DNA from 2 places in the Pseudomonas sp. KH_046_2 genome. Region 1 is predicted to be linked to the other one. Evidence: riboswitches for the same ligand, from Rfam matches in the RefSeq annotation. Region 1 holds a riboswitch; the other holds the start of a gene.
The links. A riboswitch is a leader RNA that binds a small molecule or an ion and turns the genes downstream of it on or off. The one in region 1 is predicted to bind cobalamin.
Positions count from the first base shown of each region.

Region 2: another riboswitch for cobalamin. It lies ahead of cobO (cob(I)yrinic acid a,c-diamide adenosyltransferase); the one in region 1 lies ahead of cobW (cobalamin biosynthesis protein CobW).

Region 1 is NZ_CM174480.1:3,478,452-3,485,496, reverse strand. Features, by position in the region: gene AC3IX1_RS15700 (fatty acid cis/trans isomerase) at 1-1,204, shown strand, start outside; gene nfuA (Fe-S biogenesis protein NfuA) at 1,454-2,038, shown strand; gene cobM (precorrin-4 C(11)-methyltransferase) at 2,207-2,953, opposite strand; gene AC3IX1_RS15685 (cobalamin biosynthesis protein) at 3,037-3,450, opposite strand; gene AC3IX1_RS15680 (CbtA family protein) at 3,447-4,154, opposite strand; gene AC3IX1_RS15675 (CbtB domain-containing protein) at 4,166-4,357, opposite strand; cobalamin riboswitch at 4,479-4,704, opposite strand; cobalamin riboswitch at 4,940-5,152, shown strand; gene cobW (cobalamin biosynthesis protein CobW) at 5,256-6,326, shown strand; gene cobN (cobaltochelatase subunit CobN) at 6,330-7,045, shown strand, end outside.
Region 2 is NZ_CM174480.1:1,861,094-1,868,138, forward strand. Features, by position in the region: gene AC3IX1_RS08485 (O-methyltransferase) at 1-477, shown strand, start outside; gene AC3IX1_RS08490 (PQQ-dependent sugar dehydrogenase) at 588-1,901, opposite strand; gene AC3IX1_RS08495 (hypothetical protein) at 1,968-2,552, opposite strand; cobalamin riboswitch at 2,706-2,938, shown strand; gene cobO (cob(I)yrinic acid a,c-diamide adenosyltransferase) at 3,021-3,632, shown strand; gene AC3IX1_RS08505 (cobyrinic acid a,c-diamide synthase CobB) at 3,629-4,999, shown strand; gene bluB (5,6-dimethylbenzimidazole synthase) at 4,996-5,646, shown strand; gene cbiB (adenosylcobinamide-phosphate synthase CbiB) at 5,643-6,551, shown strand; gene cobD (threonine-phosphate decarboxylase CobD) at 6,544-7,045, shown strand, end outside.

The sequences.
Region 1 (7,045 bases):
TCAGATCGCCACGGACGTGATCCGCGATAATTTCTGGGCGCTGTTCCAGGCGCCCGAGCACGACCTGTATGTCACCGATCCGAACTATCGCGGGCAGGCCACGCCGTTGCTGGCCATGCCGGGGCAAAACGATGATGTCGGCAGCGTCCTCAGCCTGTGGCACGACTACCGCGACAAGCGCAACGAATACGAAGCCTTGCGCCGGGACAGTTACGCCGATGAGCCCGCGCCGAGCTGGTCGACCCTGTGGGCCGGCAACGACAACGCGTTGCTGAGTATCTTCCGCCATTTCGACAGCGCTTCGGTGACCAAAGGCCTGATCGGCGAGGTGCCGCAAACGATATGGCTGTTCGACTATCCGCTGCTGGAGCGCACCTACTATCAACTGGCGGTGAACTTCGATGTGTTCGGCAACCTGTCCCACCAGGCCCAGACGCGCTTGTATTTCGACTTGATCCGTAACGGCGCCGAGCAGAATTTCCTGCGCCTGATGCCCGCCGATTCCCGGGATGACTACCTGGACGACTGGTATCAGAACAGTGGCAAATTCAAGATGTGGCTGGACTACGAGACCATCGACGACGACAAGCCGACCGCGCTGAATCTGAACCGGGCTGATCCCAAGCGTGACTTTGCCAACCAGCTGCTGGCCCGATACGGCGACCTTAATGCCAGGCCCGACCCGATCAATCGCTGCGACGGCGCTTACTGTTCACGACCCAACATCGACCCGGACCTGCAAAGTGCCGAGCAGGCGTTGAGCCGTCTGACTTCGCGGCCGGCTGCCGGGCTGAAGGTCATCGATCAGTTGCCGGAAGCCACCCTGCTGCGGATCGAAACCAGCAGCGGCAAGCGTGAGGTCTACAGCCTGTTGCGTAACCGTGCCCACAGCAACGTGGCGTTTTTGCTCGGTGAATCACTGCGCTACCAACCGGGGCTCGACACCCTGACGGTTTTCCCGGGTGTGCTCAGCAGCTATCCGAACTTCATGTTCAACATCCCGGCCGGGCAAGTGCCGGCGTTTGTGGATGCAATGGAAAGCGCCAAGGACACCGACAGCTTCGAGAAAATCGTCGAACGTTGGGGAATACGCCGCAGTCATCCGCAATTCTGGTTCTATTTCCATGACCTGAGCCGCTACATCCACGAAAGCGATCCGGTGGAAGAGGGCGTGCTGGACATGAACCGCTACGAGAACCTCTGAAACACCACTGAACCCTTGTGGGAGCGAGCTTATGTGGCGAGGGGGCTTGTCGGAACGCCGCACCGCCCCGTTGGACTGCGCAGCAGTCCTTTTTTTGGGGCCGCTTTGCGACCCAACGGGGGCAAGCCCCCTCGCCACAAAGGCCTGCTCCCACAGGTTGATCGGTGTTTCTTTTCCCGACAAAAATACTAGGACTTTGTCCGGCGCGTTGATTGGCGTAAACTGCGCCCAAGCCTGCGAGGAGTTTCCATGACCGCTATTACCATCACTGACGCCGCCCACGATTACCTGGCTGATCTGCTCTCCAAGCAGAACACCCCGGGCATCGGCATCCGCGTCTTCATCACCCAGCCTGGCACCCAGTACGCCGAAACCTGCATTGCCTACTGCAAGCCGGGCGAAGAAAAACCCGAAGACACCGCGCTGGGGCTCAAAAGCTTCACCGCGTACATCGACCACTTCAGCGAAGCCTTCCTGGACGATGCCGTTGTCGACTACGCCACCGACCGCATGGGCGGCCAGCTGACCATCAAGGCGCCAAACGCCAAGGTACCGATGGTCAACGCCGACAGCCCGGTCAACGAGCGCATCAATTATTACCTGCAAACCGAGATCAACCCGGGGCTGGCCAGCCACGGCGGTCAGGTCAGCCTGATCGACGTGGTCGAAGACGGCATCGCTGTCCTGCAGTTCGGCGGTGGTTGCCAGGGCTGCGGCCAGGCCGACGTGACGCTGAAGGAAGGCATCGAGCGCACTCTGCTCGAGCGCATCCCTGAGCTCAAGGGCGTTCGCGACGTGACCGACCACACGCAGAAAGAAAACGCCTACTACTAAGGTGTTCGCTGCGAAACGAAAAAACGGCGCTGTGGCGAGGGAGCTTGCTCCCGCTTGATGGCATAGCCATCACAAAATCAGCCAATGCATTTTCCGTGATGAATGCGTTGGCTGATGTTGGGACCGCTTCGCGGTCCAGCGGGAGCAAGCTCCCTCGCCACAGGTGCTTCAGGGCCTGTAGAGATGCGCATGCCCCGCGCGATACAGCGATGACGAGCTGAAGTGATCACTGCCCAGCACGCGACCCACCAGAATCAACGCCGTACGGCGAAAGCCCTTGGCTTCTACCTTCCCGGCAATATCCTCAAGCGTGCCCACCACCCAATCCTGATCCGGCCAGCTCGCGCGGTGAACCACTGCAATAGGACAATCGGCGCCGTAATGGGGCAGCAGTTCCTCAACGATCTTCGCCAGGTGATTGACCCCTAAATGAATCGCCATGGTCGCGCCGTGTTGCGCCAGGCTGGAGAATTCCTCTCCGGGAGGCATGGCGGTCTTGTCGGCGTAGCGCGTCAGGATCACGCTCTGGGAAACGTCCGGTAGCGTCAGTTCCGCGCCCAAGAGCGCTGCGCAAGCGGCTGTGGCCGTCACGCCAGGTACGATTTCGAACGCAATGCCCAGCTCGCGCAGATAGCGAATCTGCTCGCCAATGGCGCCATACAGGCTCGGATCGCCAGAGTGCACCCGGGCCACATCCTGTCCTTTGGCGTGGGCGCTCTTGATCAGGTCGATGATCTGTTCCAGATGCAGTTCGGCGCTGTTGACCACCTGTTCGGCACAGTGACCTTCCAGCACGGCGGCAGGCACCAGGGAACCGGCATAAATGATCACCGGGCAGCTGCGAATCAGCCGCTGGCCCTTGACGGTAATCAGTTCGGGGTCGCCGGGACCTGCGCCAATGAAGTAGACGGTCATCGTCGGTTCCTGTGGGAAAAAAGGGGCTGAACAGGGCTTCAGATGAAGAATGTTCATGATCAATGGCGGGGATTATCGGTTTTTTACGCAGCGCCAGCCAATGCCAGGGTTGCCTGGGCGTATTTTTGTCGTGGAATCAGCAGTTTTGCCGGGGCCTGGGCCAGTTGCTCCGCCAGGGCCAGTGCGGCGCTTTCCGCCACGCCGTAGCAACCGGTGCGTTCAAAGGCTATTTGCGATTGATGACTGAGTTGCGGTTCATAAACGGCCAACTGTTCACTGCTGAAATACTGCAATTCCAGTCCAAGCTGCTGAGCCAGTTCGATCAGCGCAGGCTCGTCGCGCTTCGAATCGATGCTGGCCAGCGCCTTGATTTCATGACGAGCAATCTGGTGCGCCTCCAGCGCCTGATCGAGCAGCGCCAGCAACGTGCTGACAGGGCAGCCTCGCTGGCAGCCCAGACCGACCACCAGGGTCGGCGCTGTGCTGATATCCGTCATGCGTTGTATTGGCCATCGCTTTTGCGACGGAACAACCAGGCGCTGATCAGGCCCAGGGCCAGCCAGAACGCCACGTTGGTCAGTTGCGAAGCGATTTTGAACTGGGTTTCCAGTGCCTCTGGAGCGAGCATCGAATGCACTTCCGGTTGCGGTGCGCCAATCACATGGGGAACGGCGAGGATCGCCGCGCCGAGGATTTTCATCAGCCAGTGACGGCTGAACACGATCAGCGCGATACCGACGGCGGTGGAGGCGGCGGTACCGATCCACCACAGTTGCCGTTGTGCCAGGTCGGCGGCGGCAGTGCCTGGCAGTTCCGGAGGCAGGCCGAGGGTCGGCGCGAGCACGAAGGTCGCGTAACCGGCCAGGCCCCAGAGCAGGCCCTGGGAGGTTTTGGTTGGCGCACGCAAGGTGTACAGGCCGGCCAGCATCAGGGCGAAACCGACGGCCACCACCAGGTTGCCACCGGTGGTCGACAGCACGCGCTGCCAGCCGTCTTCCGGCTCCCAGGCTTGCGCATCGTGAGTGTGGGCAGCCGTCGCACCGTCGGCGTGCTCATGCATTTCAACAGCGGCCGGTTCGGATTTTTCGTAGGTCTCGGCCTGCAAAATCAGCGGAGCGACCCAGAAACTTTGCAGCAGGGTCAGCAACAGGGCGGCCAGCAGCCCGGTGAAACCTGCGGTTTGCGCAATACGCGTGATCATGTCGACAGCTCTCAATGGCACGGGAACGCGGAGCTGTGGCGGGTATCGTGGGCGGCGTTGTGCACCGCTTCGATATGCGAGAAACCGGCGAAATACACCAGGCACGCGCCCAAAATCGACGCGCAGACGGCGACGGTCAGACGTTGGGTCAGGGTTGAGGTGGTGCTCGCGGCTGTGTGTTCGGCGCTGCTGATGATCGACATGGCGTTTCCCTCTGGTCTGTCAGCGGGGAATAAGAGCGCACGCAAAAAACCGTACGACCAGGCGCGCAAGGTTTCAAACAGCGCCCGCCCACCGCGGGTTTGTTGGTTCAGTGACCGTACTGGTCACTTTGTGTTGCGGGCCGGTCTCCGGGCTCACGAGGGGCGAAGGCTTGCGCCTGGACCTGAAAGCATCACCTTCCCATGCCGCAGTGGCACAGTGGATCTGACGCTTCGCTCGCTTACCGTTGCGGGGGCAGCACCGGACTGACATGGCTTAAGAGTAAAGCACATGATTCACCGGTTTCCCGTTTCACCCTGTGAAGGGCACCCGTAACAAGGTGTGTAGGAGAGCATGGGCGGGGGTTGGGCGTCAATTGGCAAGGGTTCTCACTTGAGGCTTGCACAACACATTGTGGCGAGGGAGCTTGCTCCCGTTGGGTTGCGAAGCGACCCCCCTCACCTTTATCCAGGTAAAACCTGCACTCTGGATTTGCGACGGCTTCGCCGCCGAACGGGAGCAAGCTCCCTCGCCACAGAGGATCGCAATCAACCTGCGGACATTGACCCGCCCCAAGACCATGCGTAGCCTTGCGCTTTCGAGGTTCTTCGGCGTTTGTCGAAGCTAAGAAGGGAACGCGGTCGATGCCGCGGCTGCCCCCGCAACTGTGAACGGTGATGTTCGTTGCCACGCCACTGCAGGCTCAATCCATGAGGCCGGCGGGAAGGCGCAGCGAATGCCAGGCTCAAGGCCGGCACACCGTCAGCCAGGAGACCTGCCTCGTCACAGATTCTCACTTTCAACCGGGCGGGGTGATCCGGTGGCGAACTCTTCAGGCACGCGCGTCCGCGTTGCCGGTCGTCGTCCCGTATGCCCGCCACATTAGCCATAGGGCATCCGATGAAAACACTGGCCAAACTCCCCGTCACCATCGTCACCGGCTTTCTCGGCTCGGGTAAAACCACGCTGCTGCGGCACATGCTCGACAACGCCCAAGGTCGCCGCATCGCGGTGATTGTCAACGAGTTCGGCGAGTTGGGCATCGACGGCGAAATCCTCAAGCAGTGCTCCATCGGTTGCACCGAAGAAGAGGCCAACGGCCGTGTCTATGAGCTGGCCAACGGCTGCCTGTGCTGCACCGTCCAGGAAGAATTCTTCCCGGTGATGCGCGAACTGGTGGCCCGTCGCGGCGATCTTGACCATATCCTCATCGAAACGTCCGGCCTGGCCCTGCCCAAGCCGCTGGTCCAAGCCTTCCAGTGGCCGGAAATCCGCAGCGCTTGCACGGTGGACGCCGTGATCACCGTGGTCGACAGCCCTGCCGTGGCCGCCGGCACCTTCGCGGCCTTCCCGGATCAGGTCGACGCCCAGCGCAAGCTCGACCCGAACCTGGACCACGAATCGCCGCTGCACGAACTGTTCGCCGACCAACTGGCCAGCGCTGACCTGGTGATCCTCAACAAAGCCGACCTGATCAACCCGGCGGACCTGGCCCGCGTGCGCCTGGAAGTCGCCGAGGAATTGCCGCCAGCGGTGAAAATCATCGAAGCCAGCAGCGGTCGCCTGCCGCTGGACGTGCTGATCGGGCTGGGTGCCGGCTCCGAGGAACACATCGACAGCCGTCATAGCCACCACGATCATCATCACGATGGCGACGACGATCATGACGACCACGATCACGACGCCTTCGATTCGATCTCCATCGAACTGCCGCAGGCCGACGAAAGCCTGCTGATGGACGCGCTGACTCAACTGGTGGTCCAGCACGGCATCCTGCGCGTCAAAGGCTTCGCCGCCGTTCCAAACAAACCGATGCGCCTGCTGATCCAAGGCGTGGGCACGCGTTTCGACAAGCACTTCGACCGCCAGTGGGGCACCGAAGAAGCACGCGTAACCCGCCTGGTGCTGATCGGCCAGGAACTGGACGCCACTGTTCTCGAAGCGCAATTGCGCGCCGCGCTCAGCGTGTAAGCCATGCACCTGCTCAGGACCCAGCCCGGCGGTTTCGTGTCGGATGACAACATTGCCGACCTTGGACAAACCCCCGCCGAACTGGTGGTCCTGTGCAGCGGCGATTCCAGCCTGGCGCTGCTTGCCGAAGCGGCGCAGCAATTGCCCGACGATTACCCTGGCGTGCGACTGGCCAACCCGATGCAAGTGCAGAGCCATGCCTCGGTCGATTTGTATGTCGATGAAGTGCTGCGTCACGCCAAGGTGATCCTGATTTCGTTGCACGGCGGCATCGCCTATTGGCGTTATGGCATCGAGCGCCTGGTCGAGCTGTCGCAGCGCGGAGTGCAGGTGATTCTGGTGCCGGGTGATGATCGCCCGGACCCGGAGCTCAGTGACCTGAGCACCGTCGCTGCCGAGGATCGCGACCGGCTCTGGCAGTTTCTGCGCCAGGGCGGCATGGGCAACGCCCTCGATTTCTTCCGCTGCCTGGCCAACCGCTGGCTGGCCCGTGATTACACCTGGGGCGAGCCGCAAACCCTGCCACGCACGGCGATTTACCATCCGCACAAACACTGCGCCGCACTGAGGGACTGGCAGGCCGACTGGCACGCCGATCAACCGGTGGCGGCGGTGCTGTTTTACCGCTCGCACTTGCAGGCGGCGAACACCGCTTTCATTGATGTTTTTTGCCAGCGTTTACAGGCCGCGGGGTTGAATCCGTTGCCGATTGCGCTGGC
Region 2 (7,045 bases), 1.6 Mb from region 1:
CGCTTGCTCGAAATCGGCACCTTTACCGGTTACAGCGCGTTGTGCATGGCGGCGGCATTACCGGCGGACGGTTCGCTGATTTGCTGTGACATCCCCGGCGACTACAACGCCATCGCGCGACGCTACTGGCAAGAAGCGGGGCTCGCCGGGAGGATTGACTTGCGACTGGCCCCGGCGCTGGAAACCCTCGCCGAGCTTGAGCGACAAGGGCAGGACGGGCAGTACGACCTGGTGTTCATCGATGCCGACAAGGCCAACTACCCGGCTTATCTGGAGCACGCCCTGCGATTGCTGCGGGTCGGTGGGCTGGCGGTGTTCGATAACACCCTGTGGAGTGGGCGCGTGCTTGAGGTCAGTCCCGAGAGTGCGGACACCCGGGCAATCCAGGCGCTCAACCGGGCGTTGAAGGATGATGTGCGGGTGGATCTGTCGTTGTTGCCGATCGGCGATGGTTTGACCCTTTGCCGTAAACGCTGAGCGCCTGTAGGAGTGAGCCTGCTCGCGATGACTGTGGGGCAGGCAACATCAAAGTTGAATGTGCCGGCCTCATCGCGAGCAGGCTCGCTCCAACAGGTAATGTAGTGCCTTTACCTGGCAGCCGAAACCCGCCAAACCTTGTTCCCCACATCATCGGCCACCAACAGGTCACCCTGCCGGTCGATCACCACGCCCACCGGGCGGCCCATGGCCTGTTCCTTGTCGTTGAGAAAACCGCTGAGCACTTCAACGGGCTTGCCGACAGGTTTGCCCGCGCTGAACGGCACGAAAATCACTTTGTAGCCGCTGTGGGGGTTACGGTTCCATGAGCCGTGCTGCCCGATGAATGCCCCTTGGGTAAAGGGCGGCGGCAGCTTGCTGTTTTCGGCGAAGGTCAGGCCCAGTGATGCCGTGTGCGGGCCGACGGCGTAGTCCGGGGCGATGGCCTTGGCCACCAGGTCCGGGTTTTGCGGCTCGACGCGAATATCGACATGCTGGCCGTAGTAACTGTACGGCCAGCCATAGAATGCGCCGTCCTTCACCGAAGTGATGTAGTCCGGTACCAGGTCACTGCCGATTTCATCCCGTTCGTTGACCGCGGTCCACAGCGCTCCACTGTGCGGTTCCCACGCCATGCCGTTGGGATTGCGCAGGCCGGAGGCGAAGATCCGCTGCTGGCCGGTGGCGCGATCCACTTCCCAGATCGCCGCGCGGCCTTCTTCCTTGTCCATGCCGTTTTCGCCGACGTTGCTGTTGGAACCCACGGTGACGTACAGCTTGCTGCCGTCCTTGCTGGCGATGACGTTTTTCGTCCAGTGATGGTTCAGCGGGCCACCCGGCAGGTCGACAACCTTGACCGGCGGCGACTTGATCTGCGTATCGCCACTTTTATAGTGGAAGCGCAGCAGGCGATCGGTGTCGGCCACATACAGGTCATTGCCGACCAGCGTCATGCCGAAGGGCGAATTGAGGTTTTGCAGAAACACCGTGCGGGTTTCCGCGACGCCATCGTGGTCCTGGTCGCGGAGCAAGGTGATGCGGTTGGCGCTGGGCACACCGGCCCCGGCGCGGTCCATGACTTTCTTCATGACCCAGCCGCGGATGCCTTTGCCGTCTTCGGGTTTGGGTGGTGCGTTGGTTTCCGCCACCAGTACGTCGCCATTGGGCAGCACATAAAGCCAGCGGGGGTGATCCAGGTCCTCGGCAAATGCGGCCACTTGAGTGCCCGTGGCGGCGACGGGTTTCGCACCCTGTGGCCAGCCGATGGCCGGGGCGATGTTCACGGTCGGGATCAGGGTTTTATTGGGTTCCGGCAGTTGGGGTGACGGGCCGGTGCCATCGGAGACTTGCAGGCTGGAGGTCTCGCCACAAGCGGCGAGCCCTCCGCTGAGCGCGATAACGAGAACGAGCGGGGGCGTGCGCATACTGGTCTTCCCTATGAATGCCTTGTTCTAATCATAGAGAAGCGTTGTCGTGCGATGGTTCAACCCTCAGCCGCGGGCTTCCTTGAACAGCACCGCAATACCGGGGTGATAGTTGCCGGCTTCGTTGCGCAACTTGCGATAGGCATAAGGGAAATACCAGGCGACAGCGCAGGTGTGTTCTTTTTGCAGGTCGTCGACCATGTCCTGGAGCTCTTCCGGCGTGGCGCCCTGCTGGGCTTTTTGCGGGGCGACGAACAGGCAGCCGAGTTTCAGGTCGCTGGCGTGGCTCAGCCGCTTGGCATCGCTGGCGATATCGAGCAGGGCCTGGGACAGGTTGAGGCTGTTGACCCGTGGCCAGCGCTGGCTGGTCTGGATGTAGGCGCGGGTTTCGGACGAGGCCAGGAGCAGGTCGGCGCGGCTATTGCGTTCGCCTTCTTCGGTCTGCTTGCGGGTTGGCGTCTGTTGCAGCGTGACCATCTCGGCCATCCAGGCGGCGGCAGACAGCAGTCCGAGATTGGCCTTTTCGTCGTGCCAGTACGGTGTGTCGCCATCGCCGCGGACGGCGTTGTAACGGTCGATGCATTCGAACCAGTGCTCGAGCACCGGGCGCAGGAATTCCAGCTTTGGATTGCTGATGATCATGCCTTGCATGGGCTCACCCTTGTTGTTGTGTTGTGAGGTTGTGGCTCTTTGATATCACTGCTGGGAGCGTGGCACAAGATTGACGTCAGTTTATTGATTGATGGCAGTTATTCGGTCGTTGGCCTCCCGGCTTTAATTGACGCTCCACCCCCAACCCTCTAACCTTCGCGGCTTGTTTCAGGTGCTCTGTGGCTTGGGTCGACAGAGTGAAACAGGGAAGCCGGTGAGTGAGTTCTTCTGTTGGTCGAAGGCCCGCAATTCCGGCGCTGCCCCCGCAACGGTAAATGAGTGAAAACTGTGTGTGATGCCACTGTGTCGATTCGATGCGGGAAGGCGCACAGTCCGGCCCCGCGCCACTCATGAGCCCGGAGACCGGCCTGATTCATCCAGCGGCATCACGGTGGGCGATGCCAGGCTTGTTGCCTTCTATTCTTGTGCCTGCCCGCCGTTATTCCTGCCTCAACGGAGAGCTCCCCCATGACTGATACCCCCGATCGTGACGAACGCCACCTGGCGCGCATGCAGCGCAAAAAAGCCGTGATCGACGAGCGCATCGCCAATTCCCCGAACGAATGCGGCCTGCTGCTGGTGCTGACCGGCAACGGCAAGGGCAAGAGCAGTTCGGCTTTCGGCATGCTTGCCCGCGCCATGGGGCACGGCATGCAGTGCGGCGTGGTGCAGTTCATCAAGGGCCGCAACAGCACGGGCGAAGAGTTGTTCTTCCGGCGCTTTCCCGAGCAGGTGCGCTTTCACGTGATGGGCGAAGGTTTTACCTGGGAAACCCAGGACCGCCAGCGCGACATCGCCGCCGCCGAAGCCGCCTGGGCGGTGTCACAGCAACTGCTGCGCGATCCTTCCATCGGTCTGGTGGTGCTGGATGAGCTGAACATCGCCCTCAAGCACGGCTACCTCGATCTCGATCAGGTGCTCAGCGACTTGCAGTCCCGGCCACCGATGCAACACGTGGTGGTTACCGGTCGTGCCGCCAAGCCGGAAATGATCGAGATGGCCGACACCGTCACCGAAATGGGCGTGATCAAACACGCCTTCCAAGCCGGGATCAAAGCGCAGAAAGGCGTCGAACTGTGAACCAGCCTCGTCATTGCCCGGCGGTACTGATTGCCGCGCCGGCCTCTGGCCAGGGCAAGACCACCGTCACCGCGGCACTGGCCCGATTGCATCGCAATCAGGGGCGCAAGGTTCGCGTGTTCAAGTGCGGCCCCGACTTTCTCGATCCGATGATCCTCGAGCGCGCCAGCGGTGCGCCGGTGTATCAACTGGACATGTGGATGGTCGGTGAGCAGGAGAGTCGCCGGTTGTTGTGGGAAGCCGCTGCTGAAGCGGATCTGATCCTGATCGAAGGCGTCATGGGACTGTTCGACGGTACGCCGTCGAGCGCCGATCTGGCGCGGCATTTCGGTGTGCCGGTGCTGGGTGTGATCGATGGCACCGCCATGGCCCAGACCTTCGGCGCATTGGCCCTGGGGCTGGCGCGTTATCAGCCGGACCTGCCGTTCGCCGGCGTGCTGGCCAATCGTGTCGGCACGCTGCGCCATGCGCAACTGCTCGAAGGCAGCCTGACTGAAGGTTTGCGCTGGTACGGCGCGCTGTCCCGGGAAACCGGGATCGAATTGCCGAGCCGGCACCTGGGGCTGGTGCAGGCCAGTGAGTTGAACGATCTCGACCTGCGCCTCGATGCGGCCGCCGATGCCCTGGCCAGCAGTTGCGAGGTCGCGCTGCCGCCGGCGGTCGAGTTCGCCGCGCCTGATGTCATCGCGGCCGAACCGCTGCTGGCCGGTGTGCGCATTGCCGTCGCCCGGGATGAAGCCTTTGCGTTCACCTACGGCGCGAGCCTGGATCTGCTGCGGACGATGGGTGCCGAGTTGTCGTTCTTCTCGCCGATCCGCGACCGAGCGTTGCCGGAGGCGGACAGCCTGTATCTGCCGGGTGGTTACCCGGAGCTGCACCATGTTGCGCTGGCGCAAAACACTGCGATGCTCGATGCCATCCGCGCCCACCACCAGGCAGGCAAACCCTTGCTCGCCGAGTGTGGCGGCATGCTGTATCTGCTCGATTCCCTGACCGATGTCGAGGGCGCTCGCGCCGAACTTGTTGGCTTGCTGGCCGGTGATGCGGTGATGCAAAAGCGTCTGGCGGCGTTGGCGTTGCAGGCGGTGGATTTGCCGGAAGGTTCGCTGCGCGGGCACACCTATCACCATTCGTTGACCACCACTGAACTGGCGCCGATTGCCCGGGGCTTGAGCCCTAACGGCGGGCGCGGAGCGGAGGCGGTCTACCGTGAGGGGCGGATGACCGCTTCTTATGTGCACTTTTATTTTCCGTCGAACCCCTCGGCGATTGCCGCGCTGTTTGCCCCGGACCTTGAGACCGTCATCGCTTCCATAATGGATCACCTGACTCCTGTGGGAGCGAGCCTGCTCGCGAAGAGGCCATGACGGACAACGCATTTTCCGAAGCCGAACGCGCAGCGGTCTATCGCGCCATCGCCGAACGCCGCGACATGCGCCACTTCAGTGGCGGCACCGTCGAGCCTGAATTGCTGCGGCGCCTGCTCGAAGCCGCACACCAGGCCCCCAGTGTCGGCCTGATGCAGCCCTGGCGCTTCATCCGCATCAGTGATCGCGCCTTGCGCGGGCAAATCCAGGCACTTGTGGAAGAAGAACGCATCCGCACCGCCGAAGCCCTCGGCGAGCGCAGCGATGAGTTCATGAAGCTCAAGGTCGAAGGCATCGGCGATTGCGCCGAGGTACTGGTTGCCGCGCTGATGGACGACCGCGAGCAGCATATCTTCGGCCGCCGCACCTTGCCGGAAATGGATATGGCTTCGCTGTCCTGTGCCATCCAGAACCTGTGGCTGGCGTCCCGCGCCGAAGGACTGGGCATGGGCTGGGTGTCGCTGTTCGAGCCCCAGGCACTGGCGGACTTGTTGAGATTGCCGCCGGGAGCAAAACCGCTGGCGGTGCTGTGCCTGGGACCGGTCAAAGAGTTCTACCCGGCGCCGATGCTGGTGCTCGAAGGCTGGGCACAGGCGCGTCCGCTACATGAATTGCTGTACGAAAATTATTGGGGAGTGAGTCAATGAGTGTGGCGTTGTTGAGTGTCGCCGCGGTTGCGCTGGATGCGCTGCTGGGCGAGCCCAAACGCTGGCATCCGCTGGTGGCGTTCGGCCGTTTTGCCGAGCGCATCGAGCAACGTTTCAACGGCGGCGGTCGCGGCTGGCGCAGTCATGGCGTCACCGCATGGGTGATTGCCGTGTTGCCGCTGACATTGTTGGCCACGGCATTTTCCTGGGCGCCTTATGTCGGCTGGATCGTCGAGATTCTCGCGCTCTATTGCGCCCTTGGCATGCGCAGCCTCGGTGAGCACGTCACGCCTGTGGCCAAGGCCCTGCGCAGTAATGACCTGGAGGCGGCGCGCACGCGGGTGAGCTATCTGGTCAGTCGCCAGACCAGCGAACTGGATGAAACCGAGGTCGCCCGTGCCGCTACCGAATCGGTACTGGAAAACGGCAGCGATGCGGTGTTCGCGGCGTTGTTCTGGTTTGCCGTGGCAGGCGCGCCGGGCGTGGTGCTCTACCGCCTGAGCAATACGCTGGATGCGATGTGGGGTTATCGCAATGAACGTTTCGAACGGTTCGGCTGGGCGGCAGCGAAGGTCGACGACGTGCTCAATTACATTCCTGCGCGCCTGGTGGCACTGACTTACGCGTTGCTGGGCAAAACCCGGCTGGCGTTGAAGTGCTGGCGCACCCAAGGGCCGACCTGGGACAGCCCGAACGCCGGCCCGGTGATGGCGGCAGGGGCGGGTGCCCTTGGCGTCGAATTGGGTGGGGCGGCGATTTATCACGGCGAACTGCATCAGCGTCCGCAGTTGGGCGAAGGGGTACCGGCCGACGCCGACTCCATTGACCGGGGCTGGCAATTGGTCCAGCGCGGGGTATGGTTATGGCTGCTGATTCTCTGCCTGGGGGCCGAATTTTATGCTTGAGCACGGTGGGCGACTGCGCAAAGCGGCGCTCGAATACGGCATAGATGAAGCCGACTGGCTGGACTTGTCCACGGGCCTTGCGCCCTGGCCGTTCCCGGTGCCGAATATTCCGCTGCGGGCCTGGGCCCGTTTGCCGGAGTCGGACGACGGTCTGGAGCAGGCCGCCTGTGATTACTACGGCACCTTGCAGGCCTTGCCGGTGGCCGGCTCGCAAATGGCGATTCAACTGCTGCCGCGATTGCGTCGGGCGGGCAAGGTCGGCGTGCTGTCACCCTGTTACGCAGAGCACGCCGAAGCGTGGCGTCGCAACGGCTACATCGTGCGTGAAGTGCTGGAGCAGGAAGTCGACTTCTTTATCGACAGTTTCGACGTGCTGGTGGTGGTCAATCCGAACAACCCCACGGGCCTGAGCCTCACCCCCAGTCGCCTGCTCGACTGGCACACGCGACTGGCCCAGCGCGGTGGCTGGCTGGTGGTGGACGAAGCGTTCATGG